DNA from 2 places in the Marinomonas sp. ef1 genome. Region 1 is predicted to be linked to the other one. Evidence: predicted binding sites of a transcription regulator. Region 1 holds the regulator's gene; the other holds the start of a gene.
The links. Region 1 encodes FliA, which starts transcription of late flagellar genes. Its sites were predicted from a motif close to CTAAAGTTNNNNNNNNNNCNGCCGATA; they were not measured.
Positions count from the first base shown of each region.

Region 1 (7,366 bases):
AGTTTTAATTATTGGCCTATTGGCAGTGGTTTTGACAGTCAGCGTTATTGGCAGCTAGTGTTACTGGGTGGGTGGATGTTTGAAAAAGCATTACTCATCGTGTTGCCTTTGGCTGTTGCTGTATTAGTAATTAACTTGTCTTTTGGTGTGGTTGCTAAGGCATCGCCACAATTGAACGTTTTTGCGTTGGGTTTTCCAATCATAATGCTATTTTCTTTGTTCTTTTTCTGGATTATGTTGGATGATTTCTTAAACATCTATTTGTTGTTTTTCGCAGAAATGATTGATTGGATGAAGGATACGTGGGGGATTCGTTTAAATGGCTGAGAATGAAGACGGTAGCGAAAAGACGGAGAGTGCCAGTAGTAAAAAACTTCAGGATGCTCGAAATAAAGGTAATCTCCCTCGTTCTAAAGATTTAAGTTCTGCCCTTTTGCTAATAGTGGCTGCGGCAACTATTTACGGAACGGGGACTCTACTAGTTCGTGATCTCGCAGTGTTATTTGATTTTAATTTTTTGGTCGAGCGGGCGGATGTTTTTGATTTAAGTCGTATGGTTTTTCATCTGTACGAGTCTGTTGTGGCTATGATGGACTCTATGGTTCTGCTGATGGCTGTTTTAGCTGTTGCTGGTATTGTTGGCAGTATTGCTTTGGGAGGGTTGAATTTTTCTTGGGAGCCTTTGACTCCAAAGCTTAGTAAAATGAGCCCAATAGCAGGTTTGAAGCGAATGTTTTCGGTGCAATCTTTGGTGGAGCTTTTTAAGTCTATTGCCAAAGTGACGTTGGTCGGTTTTGTTGCCGTGGTAGTATTAAATTACTTTTTACCAGAAATGCTCGGGTTAACCTTTCAATCGATGCAGCTGGCTATTACTCATGGTATTGATATCGTTATTTGGTCTTTTGTTTTTGTTACGCTTGCTTTAGCGCTGATCGCTGCGATTGATGTGCCTTTTCAAGTTTGGTCACATAAAGAAAAACTAAAAATGACTAAGCAAGAAGTGAAAGATGAATACAAACAGCAAGAGGGTGATCCTTTAGTGCGAGGTAGAATTCGTCAGATGCAGCGTCAAGCGGCAATGAATCGAATGATGTCTGATGTCCCAAGTGCCGATGTTATTATTACTAACCCCACGCATTTCTCTGTGGCCCTGAAATATGATCAAACGGGTGGCGCTGCTCCAGTGCTGCTCGCAAAAGGTGGCGATTTTATTGCATTGAAAATTCGTGAAGTCGGCAATCACTATGATATCCCTGTGATACAATCGCCCGCATTAGCAAGGGCGATATATCATCACACTAAGATTGGTGATGAGATACCTCAAGGTTTATTTAAAGTGGTTGCTCAGTTATTGGCTTATGTATATCAGCTGCGTAACGCTCGTATGGGGGCGCCACGCCCAGAAACGATGCCAAACTTAGATGTGCCTGATGAATTTCAGTGGGACGGTAGTTGATCATGTTTTGTAGTTATTCTTCCAATAAGGATGTCGTGTGAATTTTGACCGCGGTCGGCTTACTGGGCAGGTTCAGAGTATTTTTAGTGGGAATTTAGGTATTCCTATCTTGTTGTTGTCGCTTTTAGCGATGATGATCTTACCCATCCCCGCTTTTTTATTAGACGTTCTTTTTACCTTTAATATTGCCTTGGCCATTGTTGTTTTATTGGTTGCTATTTATTCAATGCGGCCTTTAGATTTTGCTGTGTTCCCCACTGTTTTGTTGGTGTCTACGTTAATGAGGTTGGCTCTTAACGTGGCGTCTACTCGTGTGGTTTTGTTGAATGGTCATGAAGGTGGTGATGCTGCTGGTAAGGTGATTCAGGCCTTCGGCGAGGTAGTTATCGGTGGTAACTACGTTGTTGGTTTTGTTGTGTTTGCTATTTTGATGATCATCAACTTTGCCGTAGTGACAAAGGGTGCTGGTCGTATCTCCGAAGTAAGTGCGCGCTTTACCTTGGATGCTATGCCGGGTAAGCAGATGGCCATTGATGCCGATTTGAATGCAGGCATGATCGATGCTGATCAGGCTAAGCAGCGTCGTATAGAAATTGCATCCGAAGCTGAGTTTTATGGTTCTATGGATGGTGCCTCAAAATTCGTAAAAGGGGATGCTGTTGCTGGTTTGCTTATTCTCGGTATCAATATAATTGGTGGTTTATCCATTGGTATGGCGCAGCATGATCTTTCGTTCTCGGAAGCCATTGAGCGTTATTCGTTATTGACTATTGGTGACGGCTTGGTTGCTCAGCTCCCATCTTTAATGCTGTCGACTGCTGCAGCAATAATGGTGACCCGTGTTAATGAAACGGGCGATATGGGTTCCCAGATTGTTCGTCAGATGTTTGGGTCATCAAAGGCTTTATATGTTGCTGCTGGTGTGATGACTATTATGGGAATTGTCCCAGGTATGCCGCATTTTTCTTTCTTATCGTTGGCGGCTTGTTTGGGTGGTCTTGCTTATTTTCTTGAGTACAGAAAGAAACAGAAGCCTAAACCAGGTCCAAAAAGTACCGGTAAGACTTCCTCTGATAATCTTGCGCCAGCAGAAGTGAAAGATCTTAGTTGGGATGATGTTGCGCCGGTTGATATGCTTGGTTTAGAGGTGGGTTATCGTTTGATACCTTTGGTGGATAAGACTCAGGGTGGTGAGTTGTTAGCTAGAATCAAAGGTGTGCGTCGAAAGCTGTCGCAGGATTTGGGTTTTTTAGTACCAAGTGTACATATTCGAGATAACTTAGATTTGATGCCGAATGCCTATCGGGTAACTCTTATGGGAGTTAGTTTGGCAGAGGCGGAAGTTCATCCAGATAAAGATTTGGCAATCGATCCTGGGCAGGTATTTGGCTCGATTGATGGTATCGCGGGTAAAGATCCATCGTTTGGTTTGGATGCGGTCTGGATTGATCCTAAGAAAAGGGATCAGGCGCAAACTTATGGCTATACTGTTGTCGATGTAAGTACTGTGGTTGCGACTCATATTAACCAGATTATGCATAAGCATGCCTATGAATTGATTGGTCATGATGAGGTTCAACAGTTGCTGAGTTTGTTGAAGCAATATAATCCTAAATTGGCTGAAGAATTGGTGCCAAATACTATACCGTTGAGTGTTCTTCTGAAGGTGTTGCAGAACTTATTGATAGAAGGTGTTCCTTTAAGAGATATGCGAACTATTGCGGAGTCGATTATGGGAGTGCAGCCGAAAACTCAAGATCCAATGATATTGACTGCGGCGGTGCGGACGTCATTATCTCGCTTGATTATTCAGACATTGGCGGATGGCGTTGAAGAGATTCCTGTGTTAACGCTAGAACCTAAATTGGAAAAAATGCTTATGCAGACTGTTCAGCAAAGTCAGCAGTCTGGTATTAAGAATGAAGAAGCACTGATTTTAGAGCCGCAAATGGCCGAACAGTTGCAGGCTTCGTTGCGGCAGTCGGCAGAGCAGCAAGAAGCAATGGGAAATACTCCTATCTTAATTGTGTCAGCGCCTATACGTCCTATGTTGGCGCGTTTTATGCGTTATGGTATGGTGAATATGTCAGTGCTTTCATATCAAGAAGTGCCAGATCATAAACGCATTACTGTGGTGGGTGTTATAGGTCAATAAGATCTACCTATTAACGTGATGGATTGTATCTATATTTATTGTAATCTTTCGGGTAAGCTATGGATTTGTAAGAAAAATAAACTGGAAGGATTAAGTTATTCATGCAAATTAGGCGGTTTAGAGCACCTGACATGCGGCAAGCGATACGGAAGGTTCGTGATGCTGTAGGCCCTGATGCGGTCATTTTGTCAAATCAACGTCTGCCTACCGGTGAGATAGAAATAGTTGCTGCTCTAGATTATGATGGATCCTTGCCTTCTAGTATGACTTCTAAACGGTCATCTGCGCCTCGTTCTGAACAATATGTTGACCCAAGTGCTGACTATTTAGAGCGCATAGAAAGAGCGAAGCAGCAGACGCCGCCTCAGGTTTCCTCACCTTCATATTCTGAAAAACGTCCTACAGCACAGTTTGAAATGCCACCCTTGTCAAGTGACAGAGAAGATCCTGCAGTTGAGGAAGCTTTGTCTATTCGCAATAGTGATAGTGCTAAGCAATTACGAGACATGGAACTTGAGTTGAAAAATGTTCGAGCTATGCTCGAGCAGCGTCAGCAAAATGAAAGCCGATCCGAAGCAAAAGAAAATGCAGTTGAGCTACGTGCCCGCGAAAAATTAAAAGGTCTAGGCTTATCAGATTTTGTTGTTTCTAGGTTGATTGACGATATTGATTTAAAAGGCCGTGAAGATGACTGGAACCGGTTGTTGGCTCATTTGGCAGATTATATTCCTATTCGCTCTAGCTCTTCAGAACTTAGAGGCTGCATAGCATTCATGGGGCCTACCGGAGTAGGGAAGACAACAACGATTGGTAAGATTGCTGCTCAGCATGTTTTAAAACATGGTTCTGAGGGTGTTGTTTTAATTACTACTGATACCTATCGTATTGCAGCGCATGAGCAATTACGAACTTTTGGCCGTATTCTAAATGTGCCAGTTGAAGTGGTTAATGAATATTCAGATCTAAATGAAGTATTAGCAAAATACGCTAATTATTCTTTAGTGCTTGTTGATACTGCAGGCATGAACCCAAGAGATTCAAATCTTGAACGACAGCTTTTAATGATGAAGCGTGCGCGAGCAAGTCTTAAAAAATTACTAGTATTACCATGTACAAGCCAAAGACAAGTATTAAAAACAGTTGTAGATGTTTATTCTCAAGTTCAATTAGATGGCTGTGTTTTAAGTAAACTTGATGAATCTGCTTCACTTGGTGAGGCTATTAGTGTAGTTATTGAGGAAGGTCTTCCTGTTGTATATATAGCAGATGGACAAAGAATTCCTGATGATATCGAGCCAGCTAGGGCGCATAACTTGATTAGTAGGGCTGTATATACTGCAGAACATTACAGTCAGCTTTATGGGTCACTAAAGTATGGTAGTTAGTAAAATTTTGTTATTACTGAAAGCGTTGCGCCAAACTATGTAGTACAGTTAGTTAGCGCAACTAACTTAAATGGTAAAGGTTGCTTAGACTATTTTATGCAGACCAAAAATGGATATAACACTTACTCTAAAAAAGCGACGCTTTCGATTGATGCGATTGTTGAGCAGTATGGGTATTTGGTAAAGAAAATTGCTTATCATCTATTAGCGCGTTTGCCTGATAGCGTGGATGTCGATGATTTAATTCAAGCTGGCATGATGGGGTTGATTGAGGCGTATAAACGGTTTGAGTCGACTAAAGGTGCTAGCTTTGAAACTTACGCAGGTATTCGAATTCGCGGCTCCATCATGGATGAAGTGCGAAAAACTGATTGGGCACCTCGTTCTGTTCGACGTAATGGAAGAGCTGTTGCTAATGCGATTAAAGAATTAGAGGCCAAGTTAGGTCGAGAGGTGTCTGATATGGAAGTGGCATCTCATATGAATATAAGTATGGATGAATATCATGAAATGATTCATTCATCTATGTCGACCCAGTTGTTTAGCTATGAAGAAATGCTAGACTCTGATACAAATAATTTAGACAGTATTGAATCTGAGGTAGAAAATGCACCTTATTCGCTAGTAGAGGAGGGTGGTTTTCAAAATCAATTAGCAAAAGAAATTGATGATTTACCTGAAAGAGAAAAGTTGGTTTTGTCTCTTTATTATAATGAAGAACTCAACTTGAAAGAAATTGGTGCTGTATTAGGCGTCAGTGAATCAAGAGTCAGTCAAATTCATAGTCAAGCGGCTATGCGATTACGAGCTCGATTAAGCGATTGGCGAGATTAATTATGAGTTGTGGAATATTACCTTTGGGGTGTGGAGGTTGCATTGGATAAAAACATGAAGATCCTGATTGTTGATGATTTCTCGACAATGAGACGAATCATTAAAAACTTATTACGGGATTTAGGGTTTACCAATACAGTTGAAGCTGATGATGGAACAACTGCGTTGCCTATACTTCAAGCTGGAACAATTGATTTTCTTGTTACTGATTGGAATATGCCTGGCATGACTGGTATTGAGCTGCTTCGTGCAGTTCGTGCTGATGAAAAGTTGAAAAGCATTCCAGTTCTTATGGTAACGGCAGAAGCAAAGCGTGACCAAATTATTGCTGCAGCTCAGGCTGGAGTGAACGGTTACGTAGTTAAGCCTTTTACTGCGGTGGCTCTCAAAGAAAAAATTGAGAAAATATTCGAACGAATAGACGCTGCCAAATAGGGAAATTAGATGTCAAATGTATTGGGATCTGGACTAGTGGAATTTGAAAACCTAGTAAAAGATGGTGCTGTAGAGCTTTTAAATCACATTGAAGTCGGTGATTTCAGTGGTGCTATTAAAATCATCCAAGAGTTAAGTGAAGCTCGTCATAAAAGTTTTTATAACGAAGTGGGGTTTTTAACTCGAAGTCTGCATGATGCTATTCGTGATTTTCAGATTGACTCAATTGACTTAGTTGTCGGCGAAGGCGGAAAAGATTCTGCTACTAAAATCACTGATGCTTCTGATCGACTGAACTATGTTATTGAAACGACTAGTGCGGCTGCCAATAAAACGATGGACATGGTGGACAGTAGTGTTCCTGTGGCTAGTGAATTACAGAGTCAGGCAAGGGAACTGCGAAAAGACTGGAGTCGCTTAATTCAGCGAGACTTAACACCTCAAGAGTTTAGAGACTTGTATAAGCGTATTGATGTCTTTTTGTCTTATGCTGATGACAGTGCCACTACCTTGCATTCAAACCTCAACACAATTCTTCTAGAGCAAGGTTATCAAGACCTAACGGGTCAAGTAATCGCTAGAGTGAATGATTTAATTCGAGATGTAGAAGAAAAACTTGTGCATCTCGTTGCTGTTGCTGGACGCGTTGATAGTATCTCGGGGATTGAACACCAAGAGAAAGAGTCTGAACACGATGACACTCGTGGACATGGCCCAGCTATTAATAAACAAAACAACCCTGAAGTACTGAATAGTCAAGACGAAGTAGACGACTTGCTATCAAGTCTTGGTTTCTAGAAGGAGCTGAGGATGAGTTTCGAGGTCGATGAAGAGATTCTACAAGATTTTTTGGTAGAAGCTGGTGAAATTCTAGAGCAGCTTTCCGAACAACTGGTAGATTTAGAGCAAAATCCAGACGATAAGCAGCTGCTTAACGCGATTTTTCGTGGTTTCCACACTGTAAAAGGTGGTGCTGGATTTTTACAATTAACTGCTTTGGTTGATTGTTGCCATTATGCTGAAAACGTTTTTGATATTTTAAGAAACGGTCAGCGTAAAATAGATTCTGATTTGATGGATATTGTTTTACAGGCTCTTGAT
Region 1 is NZ_NHTT01000021.1:27,422-34,787, forward strand. It holds gene fliR (flagellar biosynthetic protein FliR) at 1-327, shown strand, start outside; gene flhB (flagellar biosynthesis protein FlhB) at 320-1,456, shown strand; gene flhA (flagellar biosynthesis protein FlhA) at 1,494-3,611, shown strand; gene flhF (flagellar biosynthesis protein FlhF) at 3,713-4,996, shown strand; gene CCS02_RS20440 (RNA polymerase sigma factor FliA) at 5,093-5,830, shown strand; gene CCS02_RS20445 (chemotaxis response regulator CheY) at 5,885-6,265, shown strand; gene CCS02_RS20450 (protein phosphatase CheZ) at 6,275-7,063, shown strand; gene CCS02_RS20455 (chemotaxis protein CheA) at 7,076-7,366, shown strand, end outside.

Region 2 (7,366 bases), on a different contig from region 1:
TAGATGGGCCTATATTTTTGCCACCTGCAGATAGTATTAACATTACTGCCGATGGTTCTATTTCTATTGTTCCTCAAGGTGGCGCAAACAACGAAGTTGCAGTGCTTAATCAGATTAAATTGGTTAATCCTGATAAACAAAATTTACGCAAAGAAGAAGATGGTTTGATTCATTCGCGCGATGGTCAGACTTATGAGGTTGATCCTAATGTACAGCTAGTAAGTGGTTTCATCGAAGGCAGCAATGTTAATGCGGTTGAAGAGATGACGCATATTATGAACTTAGCGCGCCGCTTCGAAATGAACGTGAAGATGATGGATTCAATTAGAAACAACGCAGACTCTTCAGCTCGTATACTACAGCGTACGTCTTAAGAGCAATCTGCAAGTGCTTAACAAATAACGTAAAGAATTTAACGGAATTAAATAAGAGGCTTTTATGAATTCAGCATTATGGGTCAGTAAAACCGGTTTGAGTGCGATGGATAAGCAGTTAAACGTAGTAGCCAACAACTTGGCAAACGTTTCGACAACTGCATTTAAGAAAGATAGAGCTGTATTTGAAGATCTGATGTACAAAACCGTACGTGCACCGGGTGGTTTGAGTGCTCAGAATGCTGAACTCCCATCAGGTTTGCAGTTAGGTACTGGTGTAAAAGTTGGAGCAACGCAAAAAGACTTCTCCAATGGTGACTATAATATGACGGATAGACAGCTTGATATTGCTATCCAAGGCAAAGGCTTTTTACAAGTATTGCAACCTGATGGCACTATCGCTTATACACGTGATGGTAGTCTTCAATTAAATAGTCAGGGACAGCTTGCGACATCGGGCGGCTTGGTGGTTGAACCCGGGATTCAAATTGATCCTGATGTGATTGAAATCATGATTGCAGAAGATGGTGTTGTGTCTGTGCGTAAAAATGGCGATGCTGATGCTCAGCAGGTCGGTGCTCTTAATATTGCTGGTTTTATAAACCCAACTGGGTTAAGTGCTTCAGGACAGAATATTTTTACTGAGACAAATGCTAGTGGTCCGCCATTAGTTGGTGTACCTGGAACTGACTCATTAGGTACTATAGCTCAGGGAATGCTTGAGGCCTCCAACGTCAATTCTATTGAAGAACTTGTCAATATGATCACGACGCAGCGGGCCTATGAAATGAACTCAAAAGTCATAGCATCTGCCGATGGTATGATGAGCTTTGCAATACAGCAGTTATAGTAACGTGTGGAATATGATGAAGATTAAATTTGCGTTCTTGGTTTTGTTAAGTGCTTGTTTGTCTGGTTGTCTCTCTTGGGATGTTAACGAACAAGCGGTTGCCAATGCAGCAGCGGCTGGAGCTGCTGCGGCTGCAACTGATGCGGTTATTGACGCAGTTGCTGGTGATAATAGTGAAACACCAGCAGAGCCTTCATCAGATGTTCCGCGTAAAGGTTTTGTACCAGATCCTAATGACCCATTAAATGGACCTAGTATTAGTCAATCCATTCAGTCGGATGATCCTTATTATGCGCCAGTGTACCCGAATGGTATGAATCCTTCGCAAGCACCAACTGGCGGTATTTACCAGACCAGTATGGGGGATGTATTTTTCGGAGATCAGAAAGCCAGTAAAGTGGGTGACATCTTAACCATTAATTTGAATGAAACTACGACGTCAACGAAAGCTAATGCTGCAACTGTTTCTAAGTCCTCTTCGGCAACGATTGAAAATCCGACAGTATTAGGTCAAGAGTTAAAAGTAGATACAACGCTCCCTCAGCAAGGAACTGATTTTTCAGGAAATGCATCGGCGAATCAAAATAATAGTTTAAGTGGAACGATTTCTGTGACTGTCTATAGAGCCTATCCAAATGGCTTGTTGGCAGTGCGTGGAGAGAAATGGCTACGTTTAAATCAAGGAGACGAATACATTCGTTTCTCTGGGGTGGTGCGTAAACAAGATATCTCTCCAAACAATACAGTAGAATCTGAACGTGTTGCGGATGCGAGAATTACGTATTCTGGAACCGGAGATGTTGCCGCAGGAAGCGAGCAAGGTTGGGTGAGTCGTTTACTTAACTCTAGTGATATGCCTTATTAATTTAATGATCTAACAACTGAGAGGTTTGCTCCTTTCAATAGGTGATGTGATGAAGCACATAGCGCTAATTGTCTTATATTTTTTATCTTTTTCTGTTCAGGCTGAGCGTCTGAAGGACATTGCTAGTGTTCAGGGCGTCCGAGAAAACCAATTGTTTGGTTATGGCTTGGTGATTGGTCTTAATGGAACAGGTGATAGTACAGCTTTTACCAATCAGAGCTTTGCTAGTATGCTGTCTCGTTTTGGTGTGACCTTGCCAGAGGGTGTGAATGCTACGTCTAAAAATGTTGCAGCGGTCTCTTTAACGGCTACTTTGCCTGCTTTCTCTAAACCAGGTCAAAAAATTGATGTGACAGTTTCATCTATTGGCAACGCGAGTGCGTTACGTGGTGGGACGCTGCTTTTATCCACATTAAAAGGTGCTGATGGCGCGGTTTACGCGATTGCTCAAGGCAATTTAGTTGTTGGTGGTTTGGGTGCCAATGGGGCTGATGGGTCGCGAACCACAAGCAATGTCCCTACAGTTGGTCGTATACCCAATGGCGCAAGTGTAGAGCGTATCGTTCCCAGTAGTTTTAATACGGGTGACACCTTGACGTTTAACCTTAATCGCCCAGACTTTACAACAGCAAAACAAGTCACTGATAAAATTAATAATCTTTTAGGACCAGGTGTGGCGACGACACTAGACGCTACATCGATTAGAGTGTCTGCACCAAGAGATTCGAGTCAGCGGGTTACCTATTTATCAATTCTGGAAAACCTAGATGTTGAAGTGGCTGAAGAGCGTGCGCGCATCGTGGTTAACTCTCGTACTGGAACCATTATTATTGGTCAGCACGTTAAAGTATCTCCAGCTGCGATTACGCATGGTAGCTTGACGGTGACTATTAAAGAAGTGCCGCCGGTTGTCGGAAAAGACGGCACGGTCACTGGTGGACAGACTATTGTGTCACCACGAGAAGGTATTGAAATAGCGCCAAATAGCGGTCATATGTTTGTGTTTGATCCAGGTGCTTCGCTTAATGACATTGTTCGTGCAGTCAATCAAGTCGGTGCTGCACCAGGTGATGTTATGGCGATCTTGGAAGGCTTAAAGCAAGCCGGTGCGATTAACGCTGATTTAGTGGTGATATAGGCTTGGTTATGAACTCAGTACCGCCAAAGCAAGATTTTTTTGCTGATTTTTCTACGCTAACCGATTTAAAGACCAAGGCGCAAAAAGATCCTGATGCTGCGTTAAAAGACGTTGCTCAGCAGTTTGAGTCTATCTTTATTAATATGCTGTTGAAAAACATGCGTAGTACGAATGAAGCGATTGGTAGCGGCCTGTTTTCCAGCGCTCAAACCAAGCAATATCAAGAGATGATGGATTCACAGATGTCTCAGAGTATGGCTCAGTCTGGTGGTATAGGACTATCCGAGGCTCTGATTCGTCAGTACCAAACTCAACAGCAAGGTCGGAGTAGTTCGCCTGAAGCGAAAGAACGAGGAGATACTGATTTTTTGAATCAGGTCGCCAAACAAGACTTGGTTCGAATTCAAGCTTTGGCCCACCGTGCTTCTACTGAATTTATACAATCAGTTCAGCAGGAGGTGGAGCAAAAATCCCTAAATATTTCCTCTACTGGGTCTTCTTCCGCACCCTCAGCACTTTCTGTGGTGTTCGGGTCGCCTGATGAGTTTGTTGAAAACCTATGGCCACATGCTCAGCAGGCCGCTGAAAAACTTGGCGTTAATCCCAAAGCAATATTGGCTCAAGCAGCATTAGAGACTGGCTGGGGGAAATATCCGATTGCTAAAGAAGACGGCGCAGCGAGTTTTAATCTATTCGGTATAAAAGCGGATAATCGTTGGCAAGGCGATAGGGCGGTTGTAAATACCTTAGAGTTTCGTGATGGTGTGGCCAAGCGTGAAAAAGCAGCGTTTCGTGCTTATGATTCTTTTTCGCAAAGCTTTGATGATTATGCGAATTTTTTATCTTCTAGTGAGCGGTATAAAGATGCCTTGCGGGCTGGGGATGACGCGTCAATGTTTGCCGCTTCTTTGCAAAAAGGCGGCTACGCAACGGATCCAAAGTACTCCGAAAAAATCGACAACATCCTTTCAAGTAAGTGGTTTCAAGGTTTGTAATAATAAAACCACTCAATTCTCAGCTTTGGTAAAGTTCTTGCATTAATAGCCGATAGAGCTAAAGAAGAGTTCAAGGTTATTTTGAAAAACGTACTAGGGGTGTGAGCTATGGGCTCAAATTTATATTCAATTGGTTTGTCTGGACTACTGTCTAGTAATGCCCGTATTAATACGACTGGGCAAAATACAGCCAATGTGGATACAGAGGGCTATAGTCGTCAAAGAACAGATACCACTAGTTCACCTGTTGGCGGCGTTGTGCTTCGTGATACCTCACGCCTTGTTGATAATTTTGTTAGCGCTCAAGTGCGTTCTGATACTTCTGATTTTTCATATCACGATACCTACCACTCTCTACTAACTGCATCTGATAGCCTTCTTGCAGAAGACAGCGTTTCTCTTACTGGTTATCTGGATAAGGCATTTAGCGCGTTGCAGGCAGCAAATAATGATCCTACCTCGCCTTCATTAAGGCAGCTTGCTCATTCAAGTTTAAATAACCTTGTTGATCAGTATAAAACGCTTTCACGTATGGTGACTGATCAGGAAAACCTAGTTGATCAGCAGTTGTCTACATCTCTGACAGATGTAAACGCGATTACAACAAAAATTTCTGATTTAAATAGCAAAATACTAAGAGAAGAAGGTTTGTCTGTTTCGCCTGCGAATGAATTGCGAGATCAGCAAGAGTTGTTAGCGAAAGACCTTTCTAAATATTTAGACATCGATGCCCAATTTAATGATAAAGGGTTAATGACGATTCAACTGGCTAATGGTCAGCCTTTGGTAATGGACCAAACTCCCACTGAATTAAAAGTAATTCCTAATTCGTTAAATCCAAAGAAAATTGATTTGGTTGTGAGCTTTGGAAACTACAATGTTGCTCTGAAAACCGAAAGGTTAGGCGGTAGCGTTGGCGGATTGGTGGATTTTCGATCCGAATTTAGTGAGTATTCGGGTCGTACTTTGGGCCAGCATGCTATTTCCATATCAGACGCTATGAACACCCAGAATGCTAAAGGGCTTGATGCGAATGGAAACTTTGGTAAAGATCTCTTTGCATTGGGGGCAATTAGTATTTACTCCAGTCCGGATAATACTAATAAACTATCTGATATTTCTGTCAGAGTCTCGGCAGGAGAAGCGTCTAAAATTACCACTAATACCTATGAACTTACTAGAACTGATGATGATAGATTTGCTATCACAAAATACGATTTAAACGGTAAGTCTGTTGGTCAATCTACTATCTTTGACCCATCAATTATGACACCTGATAGCAATGGCTATTACAAAGTCGCAGACTTGGGTTTAGATATTCGAGTCGGTGATTTTAATACGATTGATCATGATGACGTTTTTCGTTTTACCCCTACAGCGGGTGCTGCCGCAGGTTTAAGCTTACAGGCTAAAAATGGTGATGCTCTTGCACTTAGTGCGCCAGTGGGAGTATCGACGAACTCAGACAACTTATCGGATGCGAGAATATCTTTGTCTTTAGTGACGAATACTCGACCAGACTCATCGGCATTTGCATCAGATGGTTCTCTTTATCCGAGTGCGCCACATAAAATTTATTTTACATCACCTAGTTCGTATGTTGTTCGAGATGCTTCTGGTGTTGATATTGCAGCAGTGGACAACGTGCTTCAGTACACTAATTTGTTGGAGCAAGCTGGATTGGCAGGAGAGGCTGGGTTTGATGTGTCTGTTTCGTCTATGCCGCAACAAGGTGATGAGTTTTCTATTAGCACTGATGAAATGGGGCCATCCGATAACTTTAATGGATTGGCATTAATTGATTTGCAAAATCAGTCATTGGTGGAAGGTAAAGCAAGTTTAACCAAAGCATTCGCAGGTTTTATTTCCTATGTCGGAACGAAAACAGCAGAGGCGGCAGGTCATGCAGAATCTAGTGAAGTGATTATGAACGACAGTGTCAATCGTCGTGACAGATTGTCGGCGGTGAGCCTTGATGAGGAGGCGGTGAATCTTATGAAATATCAACAATCTTATTCTGCTTCCGCTCAAGTTGTCACAGCCGCTCGTACGACGTTTGAAACTTTGCTAGGGATTATGAGGTAAGTTTATGCGAGTGACGAATAATTTAATTTATGGTCAGTCGAGCAGAGCGATTGGTCAAGCAAATGAAAAAATTCTGAACGCCCAAGAGAAGATTTCGGCGCAAACTGACATTGTTAGACCGAGTGATAATCCTGTTGGCGCCAGTCAAATATTGATGTACGAAGGTAGTAATAATCGCCTGAAGCTCTTTGACGAATCTATGAAGATGGCTACGAGTCATCTTGAGTATCAAGAAGTGGCATTAGAAAGTTTGAATGATTCTATGGATGATATCCGTACACTCTTCATTCAAGCGCAAAATGATATTAACACCCAAGAAGATATTGATGCGATTGTCCAAGAAGTTGCTTTGATAACAGAATCTATGGCCGAGTTGATGAACTCAAAAAGTGCCGATGGAAACTATATTTTTGCGGGAACAGATACCCAAGGGCCACCGTTTATCTTAGACAGCCAAGGTCGTTATCAGTGGGCCGGCAATGAAGGGCAAAAGTACGCTCAAATTTCAGAAGATATGAAGATTCCTGTTTCAGACTCTGGGAAAAAACTCTTTCAAGATATTTGGACAAATCGAACTTTTTCAGCGCAAGCTTTGACTGGCGATGTAATGCTTTCTGCCAAAGTAGGAAACCAAGGCGATTTTAATCAGTTTATGGCGAATAATTATGATCCTGAAAATCCGTCTTCTAATATTTTTCGCCTAACAACTACTCCAATTATTGCTGCTGGTGCAACACCGCCGCCAGTTGACTCGACTAATCTTGGCTCAGATACTAAAGCGGATCAGGATAGGCGCAGAGCTTTTGATGGTACGCCAGGTTCATACAGTATCACCAATAATTTAGGTGAAGTGGTGTCTTCAGGCTTGTATACAGCTGGTAAGCCAATTAATTTTGGCGGTATGTCATTTCTTATGAAAGGCGAGCCTGGAGCAACGGCTGATGTTACCTTAGAGAAACCAAGACGTGACAATGTTTTGAATGAAATTAATGATACCTTGGCGGTGTTAAGTGATCGTAATTCGTCGTCTGAAGATCGAGAGCGTGCTTTTTCTGATGC
Region 2 is NZ_NHTT01000017.1:43,887-51,252, forward strand. It holds gene flgF (flagellar basal-body rod protein FlgF) at 1-374, shown strand, start outside; gene flgG (flagellar basal-body rod protein FlgG) at 439-1,224, shown strand; gene CCS02_RS19125 (flagellar basal body L-ring protein FlgH) at 1,238-2,089, shown strand; gene CCS02_RS19130 (flagellar basal body P-ring protein FlgI) at 2,139-3,227, shown strand; gene flgJ (flagellar assembly peptidoglycan hydrolase FlgJ) at 3,236-4,222, shown strand; gene flgK (flagellar hook-associated protein FlgK) at 4,331-6,307, shown strand; gene flgL (flagellar hook-associated protein FlgL) at 6,312-7,366, shown strand, end outside.
Region 2: a site for FliA is predicted at 4,251-4,277, ahead of flgK (flagellar hook-associated protein FlgK). Genes of this name have one in related genera too.